2 regions of the Rhodoferax aquaticus genome follow, and region 1 is predicted to be linked to the other one. Evidence: riboswitches for the same ligand, from Rfam matches in the RefSeq annotation. Region 1 holds a riboswitch; the other holds the start of a gene.
What was found. Region 1 has a riboswitch for thiamine pyrophosphate ahead of EXZ61_RS12455 (thiamine ABC transporter substrate-binding protein). Riboswitches for the same ligand answer to the same signal wherever they lie in the genome.
Positions count from the first base shown of each region.

Region 1 (7,262 bases):
GGCCAAACGCGGGTACAGGCCCTCGTCGAACAAACCGCTGAGCCCGCCGCTCGCACGCACCTCTAAATCCGGCTTGCCGCTGACCGACTGCGCTGCTTGCGCAAACTCGTCCAAAGCCGACGCGTTAATCACATGCACCGCAAAGGCCAAGGCCACGCCCAGCATGACCGACACCACCGCTGCGGCATTGCGCCAGGGGTGCTGTCGCAATTCCTGCCAAGAGTAGGTAATGAGGAGTGAGGCAATCGCGCTGCGCATAGGCCTCCATTGTGCGGCGTGCGCAGGCTGCGCCGCGTGCTGTGTGGTCATGTGGTGTGGTCTATAGTCGCTTGTCTCATTCTTGGGCCGCAAGGCCGCGTTGGCATGAAAGTTCTTGTTCTCGGTGCCTATGGCAATTTTGGCGCCCGCATCTGCCGGGCCTTAGGCGGCAATCCCCACATCCAACTTTTGGTCGCTGGCCGCGATGTCGCCAAGGCCCGAGCGCTGGCCACGCAACTGGGCGGTAGTGCCCAAGGCGTGGGCTTGGACATGCGGGGAGCCGAGTTTAGCCAGCGTGTGCGTGCGCTGGGTGTGGGCTTGGTGCTGCATACCGCGGGCCCATTTCAGGGGCAGGACTATGGCGTGGCGCGCGCTGTGGCGGCGGCGGGCGCGCACTATATCGACCTGGCCGACGGCCGCCGTTTTGTGTGCGACTTTGCCGATGCGCTGCATGCCGACTTTGCGCAGGCAGGCCGCACCGCCATCAGCGGTGCCAGCACCGTGCCCGCTTTGTCCTCGGCGGTGGTGGCGCATCTGACGCAGGGCTGGCAGCAGATTCACAGCATAGACATTTGCATTGCCCCTGCGCAGACGGCACCTCGCGGCAAAGCCACATTGGCTGCGGTGCTTAGCTACTGCGGCAAGCCTTTGTCGGTATGGTCTGGTGGGCAGTGGACCCAAACCATCGGGTGGGCCAAGCCAAAGCGCGTGAGCTTTGCACGCCTCAAGCCACGCTTGGGCGCGGTGTGCGACATCCCTGACTTGGAGCTTTTCCCCACGCATTTCCATGTGCGTGATCGCGTGGAGTTTCGCGCGGCGCTGGAGGTTGGCTTGACCCAGCGCGTATTTGCTTGGCTTGCCGCCTTGCGCGCCGCCGGTTGGCTGCCCGACCTGCAGCGGTTTGCGGGCTTCTTGAACGCCACCGCGCCTGTGTTCGATGGCTTGGGCACGGCCTTGGGCGGCATGGTGGTGCGGGTGGCAGGTATCAGTGCGCAAGGGCACGCCGTGCGGCGTGCTTGGCACATTGCTGCAGACCATGACCACGGGCCTGAAATCCCTTGTATGGCCGCTATTGTGTTGGCGCGCCGTGTTGCATCAGGAGAAGCTTTTGCGCCCGGTGCCCAAGCCTGCATAGGTTTGCTGGCATTGGACGCATTCGCCCCAGAGTTTGCGCGTTGGGGCATGGTGAGCGATGTGCTGGAAGAGCAGGTGGCCCATGCGTGAACAAGAGTTGCGTTGGCTGCGCTTGAGTTTGGTGGCGGTGTGGATCTTTACGGCCTTGGTGAGTGTGTGGGAGTGGCATGGCCAAAGCCGCTTGCTCTTGCTCAATGCTGGCCTTGGGCACCCGGTGTTAGTGGCCGCCTTGGTGTGGGGCGGCGCTGCGGCCGACTTGGCTCTGGGCTTGGCCATGTTGTGGCGCCCTAGCCGTTGGGTGTATGCCTTGGCCTTGGTGCTCATGGTGGTGATGACGCTCTTGGCCACCGTGCTCTTGCCAGAGCTGTGGCTGCACCCCTTGGGCCCCTTGAGCAAAAACATCCCCCTGGGCGTGATGCTATGGATCTTGGCCTTGCACAGCCCACGTAGCAGTTCCGGCAAAGGCGCACGCACTGAGGCTGCGAAGGGGGATGCATGAACACGTACTTGCTCCTGAAAACCCTGCACATCGTGTCCAGCGTGGTGCTGGTGGGCACGGGCTTAGGGTCGGCGTTTTACATGTTCTTCACCAACCGCAGCGGGGTCGTGCAAGCCCAAGCGGTGGTGTGTGCACTGGTGGTGCGGGCCGATTGGTGGTTCACCACGCCAGCCGTGGTGTTGCAACCGCTTACCGGCTTGCTGATGGTGTACCTCGCGGGTTTTCCGCTCACGACTCCATGGCTCATGGTGTCGATAGCCTTGTATGCCCTGGCAGGCGCCTGCTGGCTGCCTGTGGTGTGGTTGCAAATTCGCATGGCAGCGCTGGCCAAGCACGCAGCTGCCACCGGCCAAGCCTTGCCCGCCGAGTATTGGCGTTACGCACGGTGGTGGGAGCGCTTGGGCTACCCCGCATTTGCCGCCATGGCCGTGGTGTTTTATTTGATGGTGAACAAACCGACATTGGGGTGAGCGCTGTCGGCTTCGACCCAAAACTTTGTGACACTCGCTTCACGCAGGCTTTACCGAGCCGTGGTACCTTGCCAAACTACACATCCGTTTAGCCGGTTCACGCCAACTGGCGCAAGCCCACATCTCTGGAGCGCACTTTGGACACAAGCACCGTTGTTGAAGACACCCCCGTAGACACTTCCCCAGGCCCTTGGGCCCAGCGCGCAGCCCTTGTGGGCGCCAGTGTGTTGCTGGCCAACTGCGCCACCCAACCCGCTGGACAAGGCATTTCGCTACAGCGTGATGGACAAACCTACACCTCAGCCCATACCTCGGAAGAAGCCGCGCGCTTTGTGTTGCAGGCGCAGTTTTCGGCGTCTGATGCCGACCTTGCCGCTGTGAAACGCCTAGGTTACGCCGGGTGGTTGGCGCAACAGTTTGCAGCACCCTTGGGGCAAACCGGGTGGGATTGGCTAGAGGCGCGGGGTTACGGTGTTATTGCCAACGACACCCGCTACTTCGACCACTTTTACCCCGGCGACTACATGGTCTGGAACCAGCTCATCACTGCGCCAGACCCGGTGCGCAAACGCTTGGCGCTGGCGCTGTCGGAGTACTTTGTGGTGTCGCTCACAGGCCTGGACTTTGGCTGGCGCAGCCACGCCATGGCCGACTACTGGGACACCTTGGTACGCGGAGCTTTGGGTAACTTCCGTGACCTGCTCGAAGCGGTCAGCCTGCACCCCGCCATGGGCCACTACCTCAGCACCAAAGGCAACCAAAAAGAAAACCCCGCCACGGGCCGCGTGCCTGACGAAAACTACGCCCGCGAGGTGATGCAGCTCTTCACCATCGGCCTGGTTCAACTCAACCCCGATGGTTCTGAGAAACGCGACGCGGCGGGCAACCGCTTGGAGACCTATACGCAGAGCGACGTGACCCAGTTGGCTCGTGTGTTCACGGGCTACGACTTTGACCAACGGCAAAACGTGGTCGTGATGTTTGACGCCGAGAGCAAGCGCAAAGTGGGCAACACGTTTTTCGCCAAAAAGCCCATGGCCTTGACCCCCAACCGCCACTCCGATTTGGCCGTGCAGTTTTTGGGCACCCAGATTGCGGCCAACACTTCAGCGTCTGCAGCCTTGAAGGCAGCGCTGGATACGCTGTTTCACCACCCCAACGTAGGGCCGTTTTTTGCCCGGCAAATGATCCAGCGCTTGGTCACGAGTAACCCCAGTCCTGCCTACATCGGCCGCGTGGCCAGCGTGTTTGCGGACAACGGAGCTGGCGTGCGCGGCGACTTGCGTGCCGTGTTTGCCGCCATCTTGTTAGACAACGAAGCCCGCGCACCAGAGGGGCTGACCCACCCGCAGTTTGGCCATTTGCGCGAGCCTATGCTGCGCCTGGTGCAATGGGCGCGTACCTTTGGTGCCAGCTCCGCGCAGGGCAGCTGGAAGATTCCCGACCTCAGCAACCCGGCCACGCAGCTGGGGCAAAGCCCCTTGCGTTCTCCCTCGGTGTTCAACTACTTCAGGCCCGGTTATGTGCCACCCAGCACCCCGATGGCTGCAGCGGGCAGCGTGGCGCCCGAGTTTCAAATCGTCTCAGAAAGCACCGTGGCGGGCTATTTGAACTACATGCAAAACGTGATTCGCAACGGCATCTACGTCAACGACCCAGACTTGCCCAACAACGTTAGCAACTCCAAAAACCCCAAAAACGGCTACGACATCAAGGCCAGCTATGTGAATGAACTGGCCTTGGTCCTTGACCCCAAAGCCCTGCTCGCGCGGCTGAACCTGTTGATGTGCGCAGGCCAGCTTCCCGCCAAGCTGCTCGCGCAGATGGCGGATGCACTGAATACCCAGCCGCTCAACGCTACCAGTAGCGCGGACAAGCGCCTAGACCGGGTCAGCGCCGCCGTGCTCATGGTGATGGCCGCGCCCCAATACTTGGTTCAAAAGTAAGGAACGGCCATGGCACACCCCACAGACGCACTCCACAGCCGCCGCGCCTTTTTGCAACGCACGGGCCAACTGGCGCTCACCGGTACCGCCTTGCCCTTTGCTATGAATTTGGCAGCGCTGGGCGAAGCAGCTGCCGCCACCGCCCAAGACTACAAAGCCTTGGTATGCGTTTTTTTGTATGGCGGCAACGATTACGCCAACACCGTCGTCACCTATGACGAAGCGAGCTACGCGCAGTACGCCACGGTGCGCGGCGGCGGTGGCGAAGCAGGTGGGGGCATTGCCTTAGCGCGCCCAGATTTGGCTGCCACGGTGCTCAAGCCACGCCTAGCCTTGCCCGGCGGGCGGCAATACGCCTTGCACCCCGCCATGAAAGCCATGGCGGATCTGTTTAACGCCGGCCACGCCGCCGTGCAGCTCAATGTGGGGCCCTTGGTGGTGCCCTTGACGCGCGAGCAATATGCCAGCCCAGACCGCAAAAAGTACCCCTTGCCACCCAAGTTGTTTTCCCACAATGACCAGCAGTCGGTGTGGCAATCGTCTTCGCCCGAGGGCTCTACCGTAGGCTGGGGCGGCCACCTGGGCGACTTGGCCTTGGGCGGCAACGCCAAGTCTTTGTTCACCTGTGTGTCAGTCACCGGCAATGCCGTGTTTTTGTCGGGCGAGCAGGCGCTGCAGTACCAGGTGAGCACCCAGGGTGCGGTGCGCATTCGTTGCGCAACCGATGCAGCCGTGTATGGCTCGCCTGCGGTGAAAAACCTGATCTCCCAAATGATCACGCAGCCCAGCACGCATATGCTGGAACATGAGTACACCCGCATCACCCAACGGGCCCGTGAGGCCGAAGGGCATATTGCTGCCGCGCTGGCCTTGAGTCAGCCAGGCACCGGGGCGTCGGCGGGCAGTCCGCTGGCCACCGAATTTCCCACGGCCAACCCCTTGGCGGATCAGCTCAAAATGGTGGCGCGCCTCATCAAAGGGCGCAGCGTGTTGGGCAACAAGCGCCAGGTGTTTTTGGTGTCGCTAGGCGGCTTTGATTTGCACGACAACCTGATTGCGCAGCAGCCCGTGCTGCTGGGGCGTGTGAGCGAGGCCATGGCGGCGTTTTACCGCGCCACGGTGGAGATGGGGGTGGCCGACAGCGTGACCACCTTTACCGCATCCGACTTTGGCCGCACGCTCACCTCCAATGGTGACGGCTCAGACCACGGCTGGGGCTCGCACCATATGGTGCTAGGCGGCGCGGTGAAAGGCCAAGCTTTCTATGGCACGGCTCCACCTGTGAGTGTGGGCAACACAGCGGCGGCACAAGACCAGTGGCATGTGGGGCAGGGGCGTTTGCTGCCTAGCACCTCGGTAGACCAGTACGCGGCTACCTTGGCGCGCTGGTTTGGTGTGGGCCCGCAAGACCTGTACCGCGTGTTGCCCAACCTTGCACAGTTTGGCGCACGCGCCGGGCGGCCCGACTACCCCATTGACCTGGGGTTTTTGGCATAGGTTCTACAATACGCGCTTCACCGGGGGTGTCTGCTGCAAAGCGGGCTGAGAATTACCCCATGAACCTGATCTGGGTCATGCCAGCGTAGGAAGTGTGATGGGCCTCTTTTGCAGCGAGCCTTGTTTGTTCAAGCGCCACTTTGTCTGTAGCTCCGGTTCTTCATACGCCCAGCGTTGGCGCATTGCAAGAAGAGAGCTTTTATGAAACACATCACTTTGTCTGCCCTGGCCACTGCGTGCGCCAGCCTGGTGCTTGCCTGCGCCACTTTGTCCTCTGCCCAAGCGGCTGAACTGCGCGTGCTCACCCACAGCTCGTTTGGAGTGCCCAAGCCGCTGCTCAAGCAGTTTGAAACCGACACCGGCGTCAAACTGGTGATAAGCAAAGCGGGTGACGCGGGCGAAATGCTCAACAAACTCATCCTCACCAAAGCCAGCCCGATTGCTGACGTGGTCTACGGCATTGACAACTCCTTGGCCAGCAAAGCACTGGGTGCCGACGTGCTCGACGCCTACACAGGCCCAGCCGCCAGCCGCCCCAGCGCGGTGGCATTGCCCGGCCTGGTGCCCGTGGACTATGGCTATGTGACCGTGAACTACGACAAAGCTTGGTTTGCCAAGAGCAAGTTAGCTTTGCCTAAAACACTGGACGATTTGGCCCAAGCCCCCTACGCCAAGCTCTTGGTGGTGCAAAACCCCGCGACTTCTAGCCCCGGCTACGCCTTCATGCTCTCCACCATTGGTGCCATGGGCGAAGAAAAAGCGTTTGACTGGTGGGGCCGTATGCGCGCCAATGGCGTGAAGGTAGCCAAGGGCTGGAGCGAAGCCTATTACACCGAGTTCAGCCGCAACGGCGGCAAATACCCGCTGGTCGTGAGCTACGCCAGCAGCCCTGCGGCTGAAATTTTTTATTCCAAAGAAAAGCTGAGCGAGCCACCTACGGGCAGCTTGTCCTTGCCGGGTGGCGTATTCCGCCAAGTAGAGGGCGTGGCTTTGGTGAAGGGCGGCAAAGAGCGTGCTGCGGCTGAAAAGTTTGTGGAATTCATGCGCTCACCCGCCGTGCAGCAGCAAATGCAAACCGAGATGTGGATGTTCCCCGTGGAAGCCGGTGTCGCGCGTGCGGACGTGATGAAGTTCGCACCCGAGCCCACCCAATTTGACAGCCCAGAGGGCAAAGACATCGCGGAAAAAGGCGCTGGCTGGGTCGCCCGCTGGACCAAAGTGGTGCTGAAGTAAAGCGCTTGCGGAAGTTGCCAATGCACAGGCTTGCACACGCCGGGGTGGTATGAAACCTCTCGGCTTAGCCAAAGGGCCACCGTCCGTGGCCCTTTTTTCATGGCCAGCGGCCACCCGCTTGGGCGCGCGTGCGGCTGCGTACTTGCCTGTGCTGGTACCTGCAGTGTTTTTGCTGGTCATGCTGCTGGCCCCCGCGCTGCGGCTCATGCTGCAGGGCATGGCGCC
Region 1 is NZ_CP036282.1:2,720,712-2,727,973, reverse strand. Features, by position in the region: gene EXZ61_RS12485 (ABC transporter permease) at 1-258, opposite strand, end outside; gene EXZ61_RS12480 (saccharopine dehydrogenase family protein) at 364-1,482, shown strand; gene EXZ61_RS12475 (DoxX-like family protein) at 1,475-1,891, shown strand; gene EXZ61_RS12470 (DUF2269 family protein) at 1,888-2,361, shown strand; gene EXZ61_RS12465 (DUF1800 domain-containing protein) at 2,499-4,307, shown strand; gene EXZ61_RS12460 (DUF1501 domain-containing protein) at 4,317-5,804, shown strand; TPP riboswitch at 5,817-5,914, shown strand; gene EXZ61_RS12455 (thiamine ABC transporter substrate-binding protein) at 6,006-7,037, shown strand; gene EXZ61_RS12450 (ABC transporter permease) at 7,123-7,262, shown strand, end outside.

Region 2 (7,262 bases), 1.3 Mb from region 1:
TGAAACACTAGAGTTCGGCCTGTACTGATGTCTGATTTGCACGATTTGTTTGCCCGCAACCGCGCGTGGGCTGCTGAAATGGAGCGCAAGCGCCCTGGTTTCTTTACCGGTTTGGCCAACCAGCAAAAGCCCCATTACATGTGGATCGGCTGCTCCGACAGCCGTGTTCCGGCCAACGAAATCATCGGCTTGGACCCGGGTGAGATTTTTGTCCACCGAAACGTGGCCAACGTCGTGGTGCACTCGGACCTCAATGCCTTGTCCACCATTCAATTCGCCGTCGAACGCCTGAAGGTCAAGCACATCATGGTGGTCGGTCACTACGGTTGCTCCGGCGTACAGGCTGCGCTAGAAGGTGCCCGCATCGGGCTTGCCGACAACTGGCTTCGCCATATCCAAGACGTGAGGGATCGCCACCGCCACCTCATCGAAGCCGTGCCTGAGCACGCCCGTGCCAACGCCCTGTGTGAACTCAATGTGATTGAGCAGGTGGTCAACGTGGCGCAAAGCACGGTGCTGCAAGACGCATGGGCCAAAGGCCAAGACGTCACCCTGCATGGATGGGTGTACGGTGTGCACGACGGCTTGGTGCAAGACCTACATATGAAGGTGGACGGCCCTGCCAGCTTGGAGGCTTTGTACCGTGACGCGGTAGCTGGCGTGAGCTTGCTAAGGCGCCAGCTGGAGAAAGCGGCATAAAAGTGTTGGTTACGCCCGTGGAATATGCGCAGCTAGCTATCCAAATGGTAGTGACCGCCTCATTGGTAAGGGTGGGCTGCGGTATGGTTTGGGCTATCAACAACAGTGATTGACAGGTATTGAAAGAGTAAGCGACATGTTTCCAACCCGGCTCGATTCCTCCTTGGCTTACGATGTGGCCAAGGCCATGATGGACGGTTTTAACCGCCATTACCAGTTGTTTAGAACGGAGTCGGCCCGCGCCAAGCACCGCTTTGAAACCGCAGACTGGCATGGCCAGCAACGCGCCCAGCGTGAGCGGATTGAGTTTTACGACCTGCGGGTGCGCGAGTGTTCCAACCGCTTAGAGCGCGAATTCAAAGCCGGGGAGCAATCCATGGAGGTGTGGCAGCAAATCAAGCTGCACTACATCGGCCTTCTGGTCGACCACCACCAGCCCGAACTGGCAGAGACCTTTTTCAACTCGGTCACCACCAAAATTCTGCACCGCAGCTACTTCCAGAACGACTTCATCTTTGTTCGCCCTGCGGTCAGTACCGAATACATCGAGAACGACGAGTCCGAAAAACGCCCCAGCTACCGGTCCTACTACCCCACCCGCGAGACCATGGCCTCGGTGCTGGTGCAAATGGTGCAAGACTTTGACTTGCGCTTGGCCTTTGAAAACCTAGAGCGCGATGCAGGCTTTGTGCAGGCGGCCATGGCCGAGCGCTTGGGCGACGCCAAGCTGCGCGCGAATTTTCAGATCCAGGTGCTCACAGGCTTGTTCTTTCGCAACAAGGGCTGCTACGTGGTGGGCAAGCTGATCAACGGGTTTTACGAATACGCCTTTGCGCTGCCTGTGCTGCACAACGACGATGGCCGTTTGGTGATTGATGCGGCGCTGTTTGGTGAAGACGACTTGCTCATGCTGTTTAGCTTTGCCCGTGCCTACTTCATGGTGGACATGGAGATCCCTAGCGCCTACGTGCAGTTCTTGCGCAGCATGATGCCGCGTAAGCCACGCAACGAGATTTACAACGCGCTGGGGCTGGCTAAGCAAGGTAAAACACTTTTTTACCGCGACTTTCTGCACCACCAGCGCCACAGCACCGACAAGTTTCGCATCGCCCCCGGTATCAAAGGCATGGTCATGCTGGTGTTTGACTTGCCCAGCTTTCCCTATGTGTTCAAGGTCATCAAAGACTTTTACCCGCCGCCCAAAGACACCAGCCGCGAGCAGATCAAAGGCAAGTATTTGCTGGTGAAGCAGCATGACCGCGTGGGCCGCATGGCCGACACGCTGGAGTACAGCGAGGTGGGCTTTCCGCGCGACCGCTTCAGCGATGAGCTCATTGCCGAGATTCAAAAATTCGCGCCCAGCCAACTGGAAATCAGCGACCGGGATGGCGATGGCCGCATCGAGGTCATCATCAAGCACGTCTACATCGAGCGGCGCATGATCCCGCTCAACATCTACCTGCAAGAAGCCTTTGACGCGGGTGGCGCAAACCCTGAGGCGACGGGCCCTGCTGCGGAAAAAGCGCGCGAGCAGATTGAGCGTGGCGTCATCGAATACGGCAACGCCATCAAAGACCTGGTGGCTGCCAACATCTTTCCTGGCGACATGCTGTGGAAGAACTTTGGTATCACCCGCCATGGCAAGGTCGTGTTTTACGACTACGACGAAATCGAATACATCACCGACTGCAACTTCCGCAAAGTGCCCGCACCGCGCAACGAAGAAGACGAGATGAGCGGCGAAGTCTGGTACACCGTGGGTCCCAAAGACGTGTTCCCCGAAACCTTTGGCCCCTTCCTCTTGGGCAACCCCGCCGTGCGTGGCGTGTTCATGAAACACCACGGCGACCTGCTGGACGCCGCATTCTGGCAATCCCACAAAGAACGCATCTTGGCCGGCCATGTGCACGATGTGTTCCCGTATGAGCGGGAGAAACGGTTTGTGAACAAGGGGTGATCGCCACTGGTTTTGCATGGCCTTGCGGGGTGGCACCAGCAATGGCCTGGGACCCCGCTGCAAGGCCTCTCTTTTTTGGCGGCTCTCTTGTCTGTCATGCGCTTCGCGTACACTCCGCGCTGCCCGGGGTGCGCAGTGGTTGCGCTGAGATGGATACCAAACCCGTGAACTTGATCTGGTTCATACCAGCGTAAGAAGTGCAGAGCAGTGCCCCCGGCCGAGTGCCGCGTGGGCGGTCTCATTTTTAAGTTTGCGGGGCTGGTGTAGGTCGACTTCGGGTGATTAACCCAAGGAGACATTCCAGTGAACGCCCCCGACACGCTTGCCCAGTTCATCCGCCTCACGCGCGAGCCGCTTCCCGCTTCCACCAAACGTTACCTGCAAGGCAGCCGCCCTGACATCCAGGTGCCGTTGCGCGAAATCCTGCAGAGCAACGGCGAGGCCATCACGGTGTACGACACCTCCGGCCCCTACACCGATCCGCGTGCCCACATCGATGTGCGGTCCGGCCTGCCGCTGGTGCGCGCGCAGTGGATTGCCGGTCGTGGTGACACCGAGTTGTACGCAGGCCGCAAACCCTTTGCGTTGGACGATGGCCTGAAGAACGGCGAGACTGATGCCCTGGCTGCCTTGCGCGCCCAAGCCGCAGGCCTGCAGCGCCAACCCCGCCGGGCCAAGAGCGGCGCCAACGTCACCCAGATGCACTACGCGCGCAAAGGCATCATCACGCCCGAGATGGAATACGTCGCCCTGCGCGAGAACCAGAACTTGGAGTGGCAAGCCCAGTACCTCAGCAACGCCGACCGTGAAAAGCGTTTGGCCGGCAACAGCTTCGGAGCCAGCATTCCCAAAGTGGTGACGCCTGAGTTTGTGCGGGATGAAGTGGCCCGTGGCCGCGCCATCATCCCCGCCAACATCAACCACACCGAGCTGGAGCCCATGGCCATAGGCCGTAACTTTCTGGTGAAGATCAACGCCAACATCGGCAACTCGGCGGTGACGTCCAGCATCGAAGAAGAAGTGGAAAAACTGGTCTGGTCCATCCGCTGGGGTGCCGACACGGTGATGGATTTGTCCACCGGCAAAAACATCCACACCACGCGCGACTGGATCGTGCGCAACAGCCCGGTGCCCATAGGCACCGTGCCGATCTACCAGGCGCTGGAAAAAGTGGGCGGCATTGCCGAACACCTGACCTGGGAGATCTTCCGCGACACGCTGATTGAGCAAGCCGAGCAAGGCGTGGACTATTTCACGGTGCACGCCGGTGTGCGCCTGCCCTTCATCCACCTGACCGCCAACCGGGTGACAGGCATCGTCTCGCGCGGCGGTTCCATCATGGCGAAGTGGTGTATTGCCCACCACAAAGAGAACTTTTTGTACACGCACTTCGACGAGATGACGGAAATCATGCGCGCCTACGACGTGAGCTACTCGCTAGGCGATGGCCTGCGCCCCGGTAGTGGTGCGGATGCGAACGATGAAGCCCAGTTCGCCGAGCTGCACACCTTGGGCGAGCTCACGCACAAGGCCTGGCAGCAAGATGTGCAGGTGATGATTGAAGGGCCCGGCCACGTGCCCATGCACATGGTGCAGGCCAATATGACCGAGCAGCTCAAGCACTGCGGCGAAGCCCCGTTCTACACCCTCGGGCCGCTGACCACCGACATCGCGCCGGGCTACGACCACATCACCAGCGGCATTGGCGCGGCCATGATCGGCTGGTTCGGCACTGCGATGCTCTGTTACGTGACTCCGAAGGAGCACTTGGGTTTGCCCGACCGTGAAGACGTGAAGACCGGCATCATCACCTACAAAATTGCCGCCCACGTGGCCGATGTAGCCAAGGGCCATCCCGGGGTGCGGGCGCGGGACGATGCCTTGTCCAAAGCGCGTTTTGAGTTCCGCTGGATGGACCAGTTCAACCTCTCGCTGGACCCCGACACCGCCAAGCAATTCCACGACGAGACCCTGCCGGCCGAAGGCGCCAAGGTGGCGCATTTCTGCTCCATGTGCGGCCCCAAGTTCTGCTCCATGAAGATCACCCAGGAGGTGCGCGACTACGCCAAAAACCTGGGCGTGAGCGAAGAGCAGGCGTTGCAATCGGGCATGGACGTGATGTCGGGCGAATTCAAAAAGGTGGGCGGGGAAATCTACATCCCCATCAACCCGGTACAGACCACCACTGACGTCACCAAGGCCTGACGATGGCGCGGCGCATAGGCATTGCCGGTGCGGGTGTGCTCGGGCGCTTGCTGGCGTTCACACTCAGCCGCGCGGGCCACGACGTGCAGGTGTTTGACCCGGCCAGTGGCCCCGGCCCGCGTGCAGATTCGGGTTCGCAGGCTGCGGGCTGGACCGCCGCAGGCATGCTCAGCCCCGTGGCCGAGTTGGAGCGCGCGGGCGCTGAGGTGTTTGCGCTGGGCGTGCGCTCCTGCCAGCTGTGGCCGCAGATCGTGCAGGCGCTCTCCGAGCCGGTGGCCTTGCACATGCAAGGCAGCCTGCTGCTGGCGCACCGCAGCGATGCGGGTGCCGCACAGCGCGTGCTTGGTTTGTTGCAAGCCAAGGCGGATGCGCCGTACCAACCGCAGCTTTTAACGATGGATGCACTGCGCGCGCTGGAGCCCGGCATCCAAGGCCCGGCGCTGGCTTGGTTGCTGCCCAGCGAAGGGCAAATCCACCCCGTGCAGGCGCTGCAGGCACTGGCCGCCCAAGCCACTGCGCAGGGTGTGCAGTGGCATTGGGGCAGCACCGTCACAGCGGTGGACGCAGGCGCGATCCATACGGGCGAAGCACAACATCGCTTCGACCACGTATTCGACGTGCGTGCCGTGGGTGCCAAGCCCGCATTGCCGGTGCGTGGCGTTCGCGGCGAAGTGTTCTGGCTGCATGCCCCCGGCGTGCCGCTGCATCGACCGGTGCGCCTGCTGCACCCACGCCACGCGATCTACATGGTGCCCCGCCCCGGCGATGTGATCGTGGTGGGTGCGAGCGAGATAGAAAGCGAAGACCGCTCGCCCGTGTCTCTGCGCAGCACGCTGGAGCTGTTGAGTGCGGCCCACAGCGTCATGCCCGCACTCGCCGAAGCGCGCGTCATTCACACAGAAACCAACCTGCGCCCCGCGTTGCCCGACAACCTGCCTGCCATTCGCCACAGCGCAGGCAAAACAGAAATCAACGGCCTCTTTCGCCACGGCTGGCTCATCGCCCCGGCGCTGGTGGAGCAGGCATTGCAAGAGCTCAAGCTATGACCACCACAGACACCGAGCCAAAGACCATCACCATCACGGTGAATGGCACCCCGGAACCCACAAGCGCCAGAACCCTACAAGCCTGGGTAGACGCCCGTGGTGTGCTACCAGCTGCCCTGGCCACCGCCGTCAACGGCAACTTCGTGCCACGCAGCCTGCGCGCCCAGCAGCTGCTCGCTGAGGGCGACACCATCCTGACCTTTCAACCCATCGAAGGCGGTTGAGCCATGAATCCAGACATGAATGACGAAGCGGCTGAGCAAAGTACTGCCGAGCAAAAGATGGCTGGACTCGAGCGTTCAACGGCCACCCCCAGAGACTTGGTGGCAGTGTGTTCTGCGCAGGTCAAGGAGGAGCCCGCAAAGCGGGCGGGGGACACGGAGCAGAGCACACTGCCGCCAAGTCGCCCCGAAGAAACAAGTGAATGGCAAATAGGCGGTAGAACCCTCACCAGCCGCTTCTTTCTAGGCACCGCAGCCTACCCCTCGCCCCAAGTCCTGAAAGACGCCATCCAAGCCTCTGGCGCCCAAGTCGTCACCATGGGCCTGCGCCGCCAGCTCGCCCATGGAACCGAGGCGAGCGACTTCTTCGCCCTCATCCAAGCCACAGGTTCCCACCTGCTCCCCAACACCGCCGGCTGCCACACCGCCCGCGAAGCCATCACCCTGGCGCACATGGCCCGCGAACTGTTTGACACCTCCTGGATCAAGCTCGAAGTCGTGGGCGACGCCCACACCCTGCAGCCCGACCCCTTCGAGCTGCTGACCGCCGCCACGCAACTGGTGAAAGACGGCTTTGAAGTGTTTCCCTATTGCATGGACGACCTCGTGAGCTGCCAACGCCTGCTGGATGCGGGCTGCAGCGTCCTTATGCCCTGGGGCGCGCCCATAGGCTCGGGCCAGGGGCTGGTCAACCCCGGCGCGCTGCGTACCCTGCGCGCACGCCTGCCTGGCGTGCCCCTCATCGTGGACGCCGGCATCGGCTCGCCGGCAGATGCGGTGCAGGCCATGGAACTGGGGCTGGACGCGGTGTTGCTCAACAGCGCGGTGGCCCACGCGGTAGACCCGGTGCGCATGGCGCGTGCCTTCAAGCTCGGCATAGCTTCCGGCCGCCTCGCTTTTGAGGCCGGCGTCATGCCCCGCCAAGACATGGCGGTGGCCTCCACCCCGGTGGCGGGCCACCCGATTTTGTTGTGAGATTGCTATGAAAAATGAAGCTGCCCGCGCAATCCCTATGCGCGCAAGAAGCACTTTTGGCACTGAAAAATTCCCAGAACTCCAGAAACATCGCCCCGTGGTCTGGAGCATTGCTGGCTCGGACTCAGGCGCTGGCGCAGGCCTGCAGGCCGACTTGAA
Region 2 is NZ_CP036282.1:4,023,815-4,031,076, reverse strand. Features, by position in the region: gene EXZ61_RS18665 (LTA synthase family protein) at 1-11, shown strand, start outside; gene can (carbonate dehydratase) at 28-699, shown strand; gene aceK (bifunctional isocitrate dehydrogenase kinase/phosphatase) at 836-2,656, shown strand; TPP riboswitch at 2,771-2,871, shown strand; gene thiC (phosphomethylpyrimidine synthase ThiC) at 2,960-4,861, shown strand; gene EXZ61_RS18645 (FAD-dependent oxidoreductase) at 4,864-5,907, shown strand; gene thiS (sulfur carrier protein ThiS) at 5,904-6,131, shown strand; gene EXZ61_RS18635 (thiazole synthase) at 6,135-7,103, shown strand; gene thiE (thiamine phosphate synthase) at 7,111-7,262, shown strand, end outside.
Region 2: another riboswitch for thiamine pyrophosphate. It lies ahead of thiC (phosphomethylpyrimidine synthase ThiC); the one in region 1 lies ahead of EXZ61_RS12455 (thiamine ABC transporter substrate-binding protein).